DNA from 3 places in the Anoxybacillus sp. EFIL genome. Region 2 is predicted to be linked to each of the others. Evidence: riboswitches for the same ligand, from Rfam matches in the RefSeq annotation. Region 2 holds a riboswitch; each other region holds the start of a gene.

What was found. Region 2 has a riboswitch for cobalamin ahead of ES017_RS03220 (ribonucleoside-diphosphate reductase subunit alpha). Riboswitches for the same ligand answer to the same signal wherever they lie in the genome.
Region 1: it holds a riboswitch for cobalamin, as region 2 does, so the genes downstream of both, metE (5-methyltetrahydropteroyltriglutamate--homocysteine S-methyltransferase) here and ES017_RS03220 (ribonucleoside-diphosphate reductase subunit alpha) in region 2, are expected to answer to the same signal.
Region 3: it holds a riboswitch for cobalamin, as region 2 does, so the genes downstream of both, ES017_RS02740 ((2Fe-2S) ferredoxin domain-containing protein) here and ES017_RS03220 (ribonucleoside-diphosphate reductase subunit alpha) in region 2, are expected to answer to the same signal.

Annotation. Positions count from the first base shown of each region.
Region 1 covers NZ_SDLH01000011.1:1,749-5,824, forward strand. Annotated here, with positions in the region: gene metE (5-methyltetrahydropteroyltriglutamate--homocysteine S-methyltransferase) at 1-2,146, opposite strand, end outside; cobalamin riboswitch at 2,289-2,478, opposite strand; partial or broken gene tnpC (IS66 family transposase) at 2,725-4,076, opposite strand, start outside.
Region 2 covers NZ_SDLH01000002.1:26,362-30,437, forward strand. Annotated here, with positions in the region: gene ES017_RS03220 (ribonucleoside-diphosphate reductase subunit alpha) at 1-1,452, opposite strand, end outside; cobalamin riboswitch at 1,564-1,764, opposite strand; gene ES017_RS03225 (cytochrome d ubiquinol oxidase subunit II) at 1,859-2,896, opposite strand; gene ES017_RS03230 (cytochrome ubiquinol oxidase subunit I) at 2,911-4,076, opposite strand, start outside.
Region 3 covers NZ_SDLH01000001.1:531,350-535,425, reverse strand. Annotated here, with positions in the region: gene ES017_RS02750 (glycoside hydrolase family 31 protein) at 1-151, shown strand, start outside; gene ES017_RS02745 (LacI family DNA-binding transcriptional regulator) at 168-1,202, shown strand; cobalamin riboswitch at 1,285-1,466, shown strand; gene ES017_RS02740 ((2Fe-2S) ferredoxin domain-containing protein) at 1,612-1,974, shown strand; gene ES017_RS02735 (energy-coupling factor ABC transporter permease) at 1,971-2,723, shown strand; gene ES017_RS02730 (energy-coupling factor ABC transporter substrate-binding protein) at 2,720-2,986, shown strand; gene ES017_RS02725 (CbiQ family ECF transporter T component) at 2,979-3,701, shown strand; gene ES017_RS02720 (energy-coupling factor ABC transporter ATP-binding protein) at 3,685-4,076, shown strand, end outside.

The DNA.
Region 1 (4,076 bases), on a different contig from region 2:
CCCAAAATTGTTCTGGACGAAGAACGCGAAGTGCCCGTTCGATTTGCTCACTTATTTCTTCTTTTGTCGGAATGCGCGGACTATGAATGTCATACACCCCTAAGCCAATTTCCTTTTGATACTCATATGTCTCGAATGATGAAACAAGTTCACCGTGGCTTCGCGATGATTCAATGGAGATGACATCCGCGTCAAGTTCATCAATGATATGCATCATATGTTCAAACTGGGAATAGCACATATGTGTATGAATTTGCGTTTCCTCTTTCACCGATGAAGTAGCGAGGCGAAACGCCATAACGGCATCTTCCCAATATGATGCATGTTTCTCTTTTTTGAGCGGCAATCCTTCCCGTAACGCTGGCTCATCGACTTGAATGATGCGTATGCCTTCCTTTTCTAACTGCAATACTTCCTCACGAATGGCGAGGGCGAGCTGCATCAGCACATGTTTTCGTGAAATATCGTCGCGAACGAACGACCAGTTTAAAATGGTTACAGGACCTGTCAGCATTCCTTTGACAGGTTTATTCGTCAGCGACTGAGCATACACGGTTTCTTCTACGGTCATCGGTTGTTGGTAGGCAATATGGCTGAAAATAATAGGTGGACGAACACAACGCGATCCGTATGATTGCACCCAACCGTTTGTCGTGCATGCCATCCCTTGTAATTTTTCCCCGAAAAATTCAACCATGTCTGTGCGTTCAAATTCACCGTGAACAAGTACATCAAGTTGTAGCTGCTCTTGAATCTTGATCCATTTTGCAATTTCATTCTTTATAAACGACTTGTATTGCTTGTCGTTCCATTCGCCTTTTTTCCACTTCATTCGAGCTTGGCGCACGTCGTTTGTTTGCGGGAAGCTGCCAATCGTCGTTGTCGGCAAAAGTGGAAGCTGCAAATGTGCTTGTTGTGCTTTTTTTCTTTCGTTGTAAGGTGTTCCGCTTAACGGAACGGTAGTGATGTCGTTTGTTTGTTCTTGTTGTTTGCGGAACTTAGTGAAATAAGCGTTTGTTTGTTCATCGTATTTGATTAGCTCGTCGATTGTTGCGTTTCCTTTCATATGTTCTGTAAGTATACGTATCTCATCTAATTTCTCATCAGCGAAAGATAGCGTGCTGACAAGTTCCGTTGGCAAGGCATGTTCATGTTTTGTCGTGACAGGGACGTGCAGTAAGCTGCAAGACGGTTGAATGATGAGTTGTTCAGCAACGCCTGCTAAATGATGAAGGAGCGTTGCTTTTTGTGCAAGCGAGCTTTTCCATACATTGCGACCGTCTACAATCCCAGCAACTAATATTTTATCTTTTGGAAATCCGTGTATGTTTATATGTTTTACGTTTTCGCCATCGTCATGCACGAAATCAAGCCCAATGCCTGCGACAGGTAAAGCAACGATTTCACGATAATGCGATACGCTATCAAAATATGTTTGTAAAATAAGGTTTATATTTGGTACATCGCGATGAAAAACTTCATATACATCACGAAATGCATCGACTATGTCGTTATCTATATGTTGAACGAGAATCGGTTCATCGATTTGTACGAATGACACGCCCGCTTCGCTTAGTTGTTTGAATAATTCCACATAAACTGGAACTAACTGGGCGAGATGTTTACGCCACTCATTTCGTTCGTATTGTTTAGAAAGCAAAAGAAATGTAATCGGTCCAAGCAATACAGGTTTTGTTTCAATATGGAATGTTTCTTTTATTAGTTTGTATTCTTTTAATAGCCGATTTTCTACTAATTTCGGCTTCGTTTGCCCGATTTCAGGCACGATGTAATGGTAATTTGTATTAAACCATTTCGTCATTTCAAGCGCATGTTGTCCATTTGTGCCGCGTGCCATCGCAAAATATTGTTCGAGTGCATTGTCTATTTGTTGAAATCGCTCTGGAATATACCCGAACATAAATGCTGTATCTAACACGTGATCGTATAAAGAAAAATCTCCGATTGGAATGAGGTCGATTCCTTTCTCTACTTGTTTACGAATCGAATCAAGTCGAATGTGTTCCATCGTTTCTATGAATTGCTGTTCGTTGATTTGCCCATTCCAAAAAGATTCTAACGCTTTTTTCCATTCTCTTTTCTCACCAATGCGCGGATACCCTACATTTGAACTACGGATGAACAAGTTAAGCACCTCCAGTTATTTATATCCCCAATCAAGCGAAAAAGCCCTCTTCCAAACAGAAGGAGGGCATAGCTAGCTCGTATTGAGATACATGAAGTGCCTCAAGATCATATGTCCTCACTCCTCCCTATGACGCGTAGGTCGTAAGTGCATACAACAGGCAGGTCTCCTGACTTAGCTTCATCGCTGTTTATCTCCTTCCCATTTCGCATGAAACAGTGGATTGTGATAAACAGCTCTGCATCACAGTGGCGCGACCGTGTTGGATTTTCACCAAACTTCCCTTTTAAGATTCACAGCATCTGTGAACCACCTGTTGCGTGAACTTATTATGTTGTTGTATAAAATTCAGAATAAACGAACTTTTTGTTTTTTTCAACTGAAATATTTTTTTCATGTGGATGGTTTTGAGAGATGTAACGCCGTAGTTAATGGTTATATTTTTCTTTTAAGTTAATATTGATATTTTATTAGTAAATTCATATGAAAAAGTATTGATTTTTTGTAACTATTCACCCTAATGCTAGTGTGTAAAGAAGCCCAGCACAAAAAGGGCATTCCTTATCCACGAAAATGCCCTAGGTGGAAAGAATGTGGTCCATCGTTTCGCCTATCAACAGAAGACAGAACGAGTTCCAAACATGTTTGTCGTGTTTCATGAGCGTGGACACGATGCTTCGGGTGATGCAAAACGACTGGGCGAACGCTTCTTTGTGGAATGTGCTCGAAATGTTTTCTTTGACTTTCACCATGCGAAGATCTCGCTCGGCTTGGTTGTTGTCGAATGGAACGTGGGCTTCACGCAAAAAGCGCAACGCTTCTTCCTTTCGCTTTTAAAGCCGTCGAACAAAGGCGAGCGCTTTTTTCGGAAGAGGGGGACTTCCAATTGGCATTGTGCTTTCTCCACTATTCGGTCATACACCCGCTCCTAACGTGTCGCTTCTCCTCACAAAGAGCACCGCCATGTTGCTCGATAGCCTGTTTCGCCGTTAAGAGAAACGTGGTCATGTGCCTTCCCCATGCACGCCCTTGTTCCATCAACCCTTTCAAGTCACGCAAATGATGGACATGACAAAGTGCATGGGTGGCTTCCTTGTATCTCGGGTATGTGCCAAATGCATCATCGTCCCCTTATACCGAGGAAGAATCCCGATTTCATCGGTCGCTTTCTTGCCACGTGAGGCATGAGGGGCCAGATATGTATATGTGTGGGTACAGGCCACATGAACCCATGCCTTTTTTCCATCGATGCACAGACTCGTCTCATCGACATGCAAAAGGGCCGAATCAAGCAAAGCGGCTTCGATGATGTCCACATTCGGTTGAAGGGTGTCATGCCCTCGTTGGAGCATGTTGACAAGGAGCCCTGTGCTGATGGGGTGTTGATAGAGCTCTTCTATCATTTGGCTCAAACGCTTGTAGGGGATGAGTTGAATCTCATGCCTATACACCACAAATGCAGCGAGCCGTGGACCGTATGGTACATCGTTTGTTACATAGGGCGGAAACTCCGCTGGTTGAACCCTTTGGCAATGGGGGCATGATTTCACTTCACGTTCGTGTTGGGTCACTTCGATTATCATCAGAGGGAGATCGAATACTTGACGGATGTCGATTTTCAATGATTTCACCTCATGCAAAGACGCCCTACATCCTTGGCACGTCGTCACACGATGGACGACGCGATGATGCGGATGTTCGACTGGACGAAGCGTCGTGCCACGATGTCCCTCTTGTCCACCAGGCTTTTGGCCAGATGGCTCACAAGAAGAACGTGTTGGGTGAAACCGGTCAGAAGATGGGGCAAATGGCTATTGGAGCTGTTTTTTCGTGTGTGCTTCCAACTCTTGAATGCGATCCTTGAGTTGTTCATTCTCTTTACGTAGTTGTTTGATGTCTTGACGCAAGTGCTCATTTTCTTGAATGAGTT
Region 2 (4,076 bases):
AACGACAAAGTCGCCCGGTTTTTTATGAACGATAATCTCTCCATCTTCTGTATATTCTTTTGTGACGATCGTTGGGCTCATGTTTTGCATAATTTCTGTACATAAATTGCTAGAATAAATCATGCCTGCGTGTTTATTCGGGTTCATGCGATTCGCTTCATCACGATAGAACATATAAGGCGTGCCCGTTTCTAACTGAGACTTTAATATTCGTTTCATAATTTCGATAGCAGGAACACGCTCTTTACTTAACGCTGGATGATTCACACACTCCTCATATTTTTCACGGAACGAACCAGCTCCGCGTTCTTCATCATAAAAGTCTTCCAATCCTAATGGGTTTCCATTTTTATCTTTCCATCCCATTACTTTTTTCACTTCATGTGGGTCAAATAAATACCAATCGCCACGCTTTTCGACTTGTTCCATAAATAAGTCAGGAATGCATACGCCGTAAAATAAATCATGAGCTTTTGTTCGTTCATCGCCGTTGTTTAGCTTCGCGTCTAAAAACGAGAAAATGTCTTTATGCCAAACGTCTAAATATACCGCGATGCTTCCTTGTCGCGTACCGAGTTGGTCAACCGATACAGCGGTATTGTTTAATTGGCGCATCCAAGGAATGACGCCAGAGGAGACGCCTTTAAATCCTTTAATATCGGAATTGCGCGCACGAATTTTTCCTAAATATACGCCAATTCCTCCCCCGCCTTTTGATAGACGAGCGACATCTGTATTCGACTCATAAATGCCAATTAAACTATCGTCTACTGTATCAATAAAACAACTCGACAATTGACCATATGACTTCCCAGCGTTTGCGTAAGTTGGCGTAGCGACGGTCATATATTGATTAGATAACGCCCAATACGCTTCTTTCGCTAGTGCCATTCGTTTTGTCGGATGTTCATATGCCATTAATGTTAAAGCAATCGTTAAAAAGCGCTCTTGCGGCAGTTCGTAAATTTCGCCGCTATACCCTTTCGCTAAATAGCGGTCAACGAGCGTTTTTAACCCGATGTATGTAAATAGCTCGTCTTTTTTCACATCAATCCATGTGCCCGCTTCTTGGAGCTCTTTTTTCGTATATCGTTCCAGTAAAAACGAGTCGTAAATGCCGAGATCGACAAGCATTGTTTGCAATTCATAAAAGTAGCGATATGTGTCGGATACATCATAGCCGCGATTTTTAGCTGCTTCGTCGTATAGCTGTTGCAAATAAAGACGAGCTGCAACAAACGTCCAATCCGGCTGTTCTACTGTGATTTCATCAAGCGCATTTAAAATGAGTTTATTCATCATATCGTTGTATCGCTGCGTATGGGCAAGTGCTCGGACAGTACGTTCGATGTATCGCTCGCTCGCTAAGTGCGGAAAGTCTTTGAAAATAGGAAACAATAATGTGCGGATTGTTTCTTCATTTACTTCTGTTTGTTGTTTTATGTACACCATATAACATCCCTTCCCCTAAAAAAATAAAAACATCCGCTCTCGTTGAGCGGATGAAACGATGGAAAAAGGCATGCTTTCACCATCGTTTCATCTTCTCAATCCCCGAAGAATATGAAACGATACAAGGAAGGCAGGTCTCCTGACTCGCGCTTCTTCCTACTTTGGATTCCTTCCCATATATGCGCCTGAAAAGCTGACATATACAGTGGTGTTGTTTCCATTTCGTCTGCGCACACAGTTGCGGGGACAGCTCTGGATTCGCACCAGATTCCCTATTAAGTCCGTTCGGACACCTTCACTTGTCGGTTTCAATATATAGTTGTTGTTTTGTTTATTCATCACAATATGTTGTATAAAAAAGGTTTACGTTTAAAACTATAACGAAAAATTTCAACATTTGCAATCATTATTTTTCATCATTTGCTAAATAGCGCCGGTCTTTCATAAACAGCCGCCAAAAATAAATGAAACCTGGAAATAAAATTGCAAAGCCAACGATATACGTCACAAAAAGAGCACGAAACGTATTCGGATGCGTAAATCCGGATTCGATTGTCACATTCGGATAAATCATATACGGTAAATGAGCTTTTCCGTATGCGTAACTTGCACAAAAATATTGCAAGACGATGGCTACAACCGCAAGGCGTGGCATTCCGCGTCCGTTTTTCTTTTTCCATGATGGGAGAAAAAGCGCCCCACCAGCTAAAAGAAATAACATGACAGAAGCGGCAAGCCACGGCCAACGTGCAATCATTCCGTCATATAGCCAACGCGCTTCATTTCGCATCGTGACCATAATGAGAATAGAGGAGAGCAAAGCGAACGGACCGATGATGAGCGCATCGCGGCGATAAATCGTATACGCTTCGATTTCATTTGCTTCGTTTGAGTAGTCTGCTAATAAAAGCGACGAAAGAAAGAGTGTACTTGTAATCGCAAAGGCGATAAATGCATATTCATGTGGGCTTGTAAATAGGCGATCGAGCCGAAGACGACTGACACCATTCATTGTTTCAACAAAAGACCCATGTGTAATTGGCAACACGCTAATTAAAAACGCTGGAATAAGCAAACCGCTTATGCCAGAAATGTAAACGAGCACTTTTTCATATTTAGGAGCAACGTGCGAAAAGACGAGGAACGCACTACGTACAGTAAGCAAAAGTAAAATAATGCTTCCCGGGATAAGTAAAATGGTTCCAAGCATAAACGTTGCTCCAGGAAAAAAGCTGACGAGCGCCACGACGATGGCAACGATAAAGACGTTCGTCACTTCCCATGTCGGCGACAAATATCGGTTTGCGATTTTCGTTGCTTTCGTTTGTGGACGATTGATATATACCATTGACCAAAACCCTGCTCCAAAGTCCATTGTCGCCATGACCGCGTAAATAAAAATAAATCCCCATAAAATTGAAATGGCAATTAATTCATCTGTCATCATCTTGCTCCTTTCTACATGTGCGTAGATAAGTGTTGTTCAATCGGATGGCGGCGGAAATACGAGCGCAAGACGAGCACGACCGCGATGAGTAAAAATACGTAAATGGACGTAAACAGAAGAAAAAGCGTTCCTAAATTTGTTGATTGTGTTACAGCTTCTGCCGTTGTCATCATGCGATAAATGACCCAAGGCTGTCTCCCTGTGCAAGCAAAAATCCAGCCAAATTCAATGCCGAGAAGAGCGAGCGGTCCAGCAGCAACAACTGTCCACATAAACCAGTTCGGAAATATGTGTTGTTTTCTTATGCGATGCCAAACGAATCCGACAATCGAAAGAAGGAGAAGAAACATGCCAATTCCGACCATTGCATTAAAAAGTGTATGGACAAACAACGGTGGCCACCATTCTTCTGGAAAATCATTTAACCCGACAACGACGGTATCGAAACGATTGCCTGCTAAAAAGCTAAGCAACCATGGAATTTCAATTCCCCATTTGACTGTTTGTGTTTCGCGATCTGTAAAACCGCCGATGACGAGCGGGGCGTGCGACTGTGTTTCAAACAATCCTTCAGCAGCAGCTAATTTTTCTGGTTGATATTCATGAAGAAGTTGAGCCGATTCGTGCCCGTTTATGGCTGTTAGTAAAGAAAATACGCCGCCAACTGTTAAACCGAGCATGAGCGCTTTTTTATGAAAAAGTTGGATGCGTTCATGGTGTCTATTTTTCAACATGTGATATGCTGCGATTGAAGCGATCGTAAACGCACCTGTCATATACGCTGACAAAACGACGTGTGTTGCTGTGACGGCAAAGCTTGGATTAAAAAATGCTTCCCACGGATTAACGTCAACAATTTGCCCATTTTCGATACGAAAGCCTGTCGGTGTTCCTTCAAAAGCGTGAACGTTCGTAATTAAAATGGCAGAAGCGGCTGCTCCGATGGCAACAAGCGTCAAGCTGATGATGCGCATCGTTGGGGAAATGCGGTCAGCTGCGTATACGTAAATAGATAAAAATAACGCTTCGACGAAAAACGCATAAATCTCGATTTGAAACGGCAGCGCCATCACTTTACCGACCACTTCCATAAAGCCTGGCCATAAAAGTGAAAGTTGTACTCCTGCGATAGTACCAGACGGAATCGCTACGCCAAGCAAAATAGCGAGCGCTTTTG
Region 3 (4,076 bases), on a different contig from region 2:
TTTGGATGATACCGTTTATTTCGAAGTAGAAACAGAAGGGGCGTACGAACCAACTTGGCAGTTGCGTGTCGTGTTCGTTGGAGACGTACCGTCAACGGTCGTTGTCAACGGTGAACAACGGGCGATAGAGGAAGCGTCAATTGTTTTGTAAGAGATGGGGGATTTTTATGACAGTAACGATTAAAGATGTAGCGAAGCGAGCGAATGTGGCGCCATCGACCGTTTCCCGCGTCATCGCAGATAGCCCGCGCATTAGCGAAAAAACGAAGAAAAAAGTGCGCGAGGCAATGAAAGAGCTTGGCTATCATCCGAATTTCATCGCGCGCAGTTTGGCGAATAAGTCGACGCAAGTGATCGGGCTCGTCATGCCGAGCTCAGCTGATAAAGCGTTTCAAAACCCGTTTTTCCCAGAAGTTATTCGCGGCATTAGTAAAGCGGTGCATGATCGGCAATATGCGTTGCAGTTATCGACAGGGGAAACGGAAGCGGAAATTTACGACGGGGTCGTGCATATGGTGCAAGGAAAGCGCGTCGATGGTGTCATTTTGCTGTATTCGCGTGCGAACGATAAAATTATGGCGTATTTACAGAAAGAAGATGTGCCGTTTGTTGTCATTGGAAAACCGCATAAAAAAGCAGAGGAGATTACGCACGTTGATAACGATAACGTTCGGGCGGCGCGTGAGGCGACAGAATATTTAATTGAACTCGGTCATGAGCGCATCGCGTTTGTCGGTGGAAACGTCAATCTCATTGTAACGATGGATCGTTTGCGCGGTTATGAAAAAGCGTTAAAATCTGCAGGTCTTGTATATCGTAAAGATTACATTGTGCATGAAGAATTTTTAAAAGAAGGCGGACAAGAGGCGATGAAAGAGTTGCTTTCACTTGCTGAACCGCCAACTGCGCTCGTTGTCGCCGACGATTTAATGGCTCTTGGGGTATTAAATACGCTTGCTGAAATGGGATTAAGCGTGCCGGGAGATGTATCGATCGTCAGTTTTAACAACGTACTTTTATCGGAAATTTCTCGTCCACCGCTTACATCGGTAGACATTAACATTTTCCAACTTGGCTTTGAAGCAGCAAGAAATTTAATTCAACAAATCGAAAACCCAAATGAGCCGATTAAGCGAATCATTATTCCACATACGATCGTGAAACGATTTTCGTGCGATTACTACAAAGCGCCTCCTCGATAGGGAGGCTCTTTTTTGTAAACAGGATAGGCAAGAAGAAAAAAATGGTGTATCATATGATTAACACCATGTTCTTTGAAAACGTATATATGATGAGCAAGTACGGTGCATACGTTTGTATGCTTAAAAGGGAAGAACGGTGCAAAGCCGTCGCGGTACCCGCCACTGTGATGGGGAGTTTCGCTGCAACGTGCCACTGATTTTTTGGGAAGGCGCAGCGAAATGATGAACCTAAGCCAGGAGACCTGCCTGCTTGCGATACGTCGGCTGCCTACGGGAATATAGGGAGACGTGCGGGAACGATGGACGTTATATATGCTTAGTGGCGTATGCTCTATTTTTTGAATCTTTCGTTTTTTCTGCACCTCTGCCTAGAGGTGCTTTTTATTTTGAAAAAAAGGAGCGACGATATATGGCAACGTGGAATTTGCAAGGAACGAAACATCATGTACTTATTTGCAATGGAGCAAGCTGCATGCGAAAACGGGGAGAAGAGGTGACGCAAGCCATTCGTGATGAAATTGATCAACTTCAACTACATGCTTACGTGCATACGACGCGGACGAGGTGCAACGGTCGCTGTGAAGATGCATGTGTGGTCATCGTGTATCCAGAAGGTGTTTGGTATCGTACGATCGATGAACAAGTTGCGCGGGACATTGTCCGAAAACATGTACGTGATGGTGAAGTATTGCATGAATATGTGACGTACACATATGATGAAGGTTTTGTTATGCCTGAATATAGCGTGGCGACAAGGGGGAAGGAGAAGTGAAGAAATCGTTGTTTTTGTTCGTTAGCGTGTGCCTTACTGTCTATATTTTATTTGCACTCTCGCCTTCTGTATATGCGATGCACATTATGGAAGGGTTTTTACCTTGGCAATGGGCTCTCGTTTGGTGGTTGCTATTTTTACCGTTTTTCTTTATTGGTTTGCGTACAATGACGCGCCTCATGAAACAAAAGCCAGAGGCGAAACTACTTCTTGCGCTTGCGACGGCGTTTACATTTGTTCTCTCAGCATTAAAAATTCCATCGGTGACGGGAAGTAGCTCGCATCCGACAGGGACAGGATTTGGGGCGCTTTTATTTGGCCCGTTTATGATGACGGTCATTGGTACAGCAGTATTATTGTTTCAAGCGCTTTTGCTTGCGCATGGTGGCTTGACGACGCTTGGGGCGAATGCATTTTCGATGGCGGTTGTTGGCCCGTTTGTTGCGTACGGCTTGTTCGTTCTATGTAAAAAGTGTGGAATATCGTTGCGTATGTCTGTCTTTTTAGCGGCGATGATGGCTAATTTGGCGACATACGTTATGACGTCGTTTCAACTCGCTCTAGCATTTCCAGATGTAACGAGCGGCGTATGGGGCGCATTTTTGAAATTCGCTTCCATTTTTGCGGTGACACAATTACCACTTGCGATTACGGAAGGACTTCTTACCGTCGTCGTATGGAACTTTTTGCATACGTACTCGAAGCGAGAGTTAGATTTGTTAGAGGAGAGGGGAGTGTTTTTTAAATGAATCGTCTATTGTTGTTCATTGCCGCATTGTTGATCGTGTTGCCGCTATTTATTGTGAAAAATACGGAGTTTGCTGGGGCTGATACGCTTGCGGAAAAAATGATTCAACAAATCTCTCCACAATATGAACCGTGGTTTGATGTTTTATTTGAGCCGCCGGGCGGTGAGGTAGAGACGTTGCTGTTTTCGGTACAAGCAGCGCTTGGTGCTGGAGTGATTGGATATATTATCGGACTGTATAAAGGGCGAAAGCGAAATGGTTAGTTGGCTTGATGAATGGGCTTATCGAAACAAGCTTGCTAAATTAAATGTCACATTTAAATTGACGCTTACGTGTATGTTGCTCATATGGGCATTATGTGGAACGAATGTCGTTCGCTGTATTATTATCGTTTGGCTATTCGTCTGGCTTCTTTATCATGCGCGCTTACCTTGGCGTGTTTGTGTTCGCTTTTTTATCATCATGGGGCTCATCATTATCGGAAGCTGTGTTCCCCTTCTTTTTACAGTTGATCGTACGATTCATTTTGTCAGTGAAAATATGGCGCAAGCGGCGACGATTTGCTTGCGAGCATTGGCAAGTTCGTTTACTCTCTTTTTTCTCGCGATCACAACGCCATTTTTTCGTATTGCTCATGCATTAAGTAAATGGCACGTTCCTAAAGCATTTATTGAGCTATTGTTGTTGACGTATCGCTTCATTTTCGTGTTAGAAAAAGCAGCGATGCATTTGTTTATGACGGTGCGAACAAAAAATGGTGAACGAAGCTGGCACCTCGCTTCACTTGCTGTTGCACAACTGTTTCGCCAAACGATGCGCGAATATGAAGCAACGATCATTGCACAAGAGGCGAGGAACGTATCATTTGTTTTTCCGATCTGTGCGGACGAACAATTGCCGCGAAAATATGTGATCGAAACATGTGTGTGGCTCGTTGTTTTACTTATGATGGAGGGCTTATATGTTAACGTTTCATGATGTTCATTATACGTACCAAAACGGCGCATATGTGCTAAAAGGTGTATCGCTTACGATTGAGCGTGGGAAAAAATATGCGTTAATTGGGAAAAATGGTTGTGGAAAAACGACATGGCTCCTTCATGCAAACGGCATTTACCGTCCGACGAGAGGAGACGTGTATTGGGAAGGAAAAAAGGTAGAAGATCGGCGGTTAAGGCGCGAGTTACGACAACATGTCGGCGTCGTTTTTCAAAACCCAGAACACCAATTTTTAGCTCCGACCATTGAAGAAGAACTGGCGATTAGTTTGGAATCAAATCGTGAGCGGATGGATGAAGTGATGGAGCAGTTTTCACTTCATCGATGGAGAGATATACCGATTCACCACTTAAG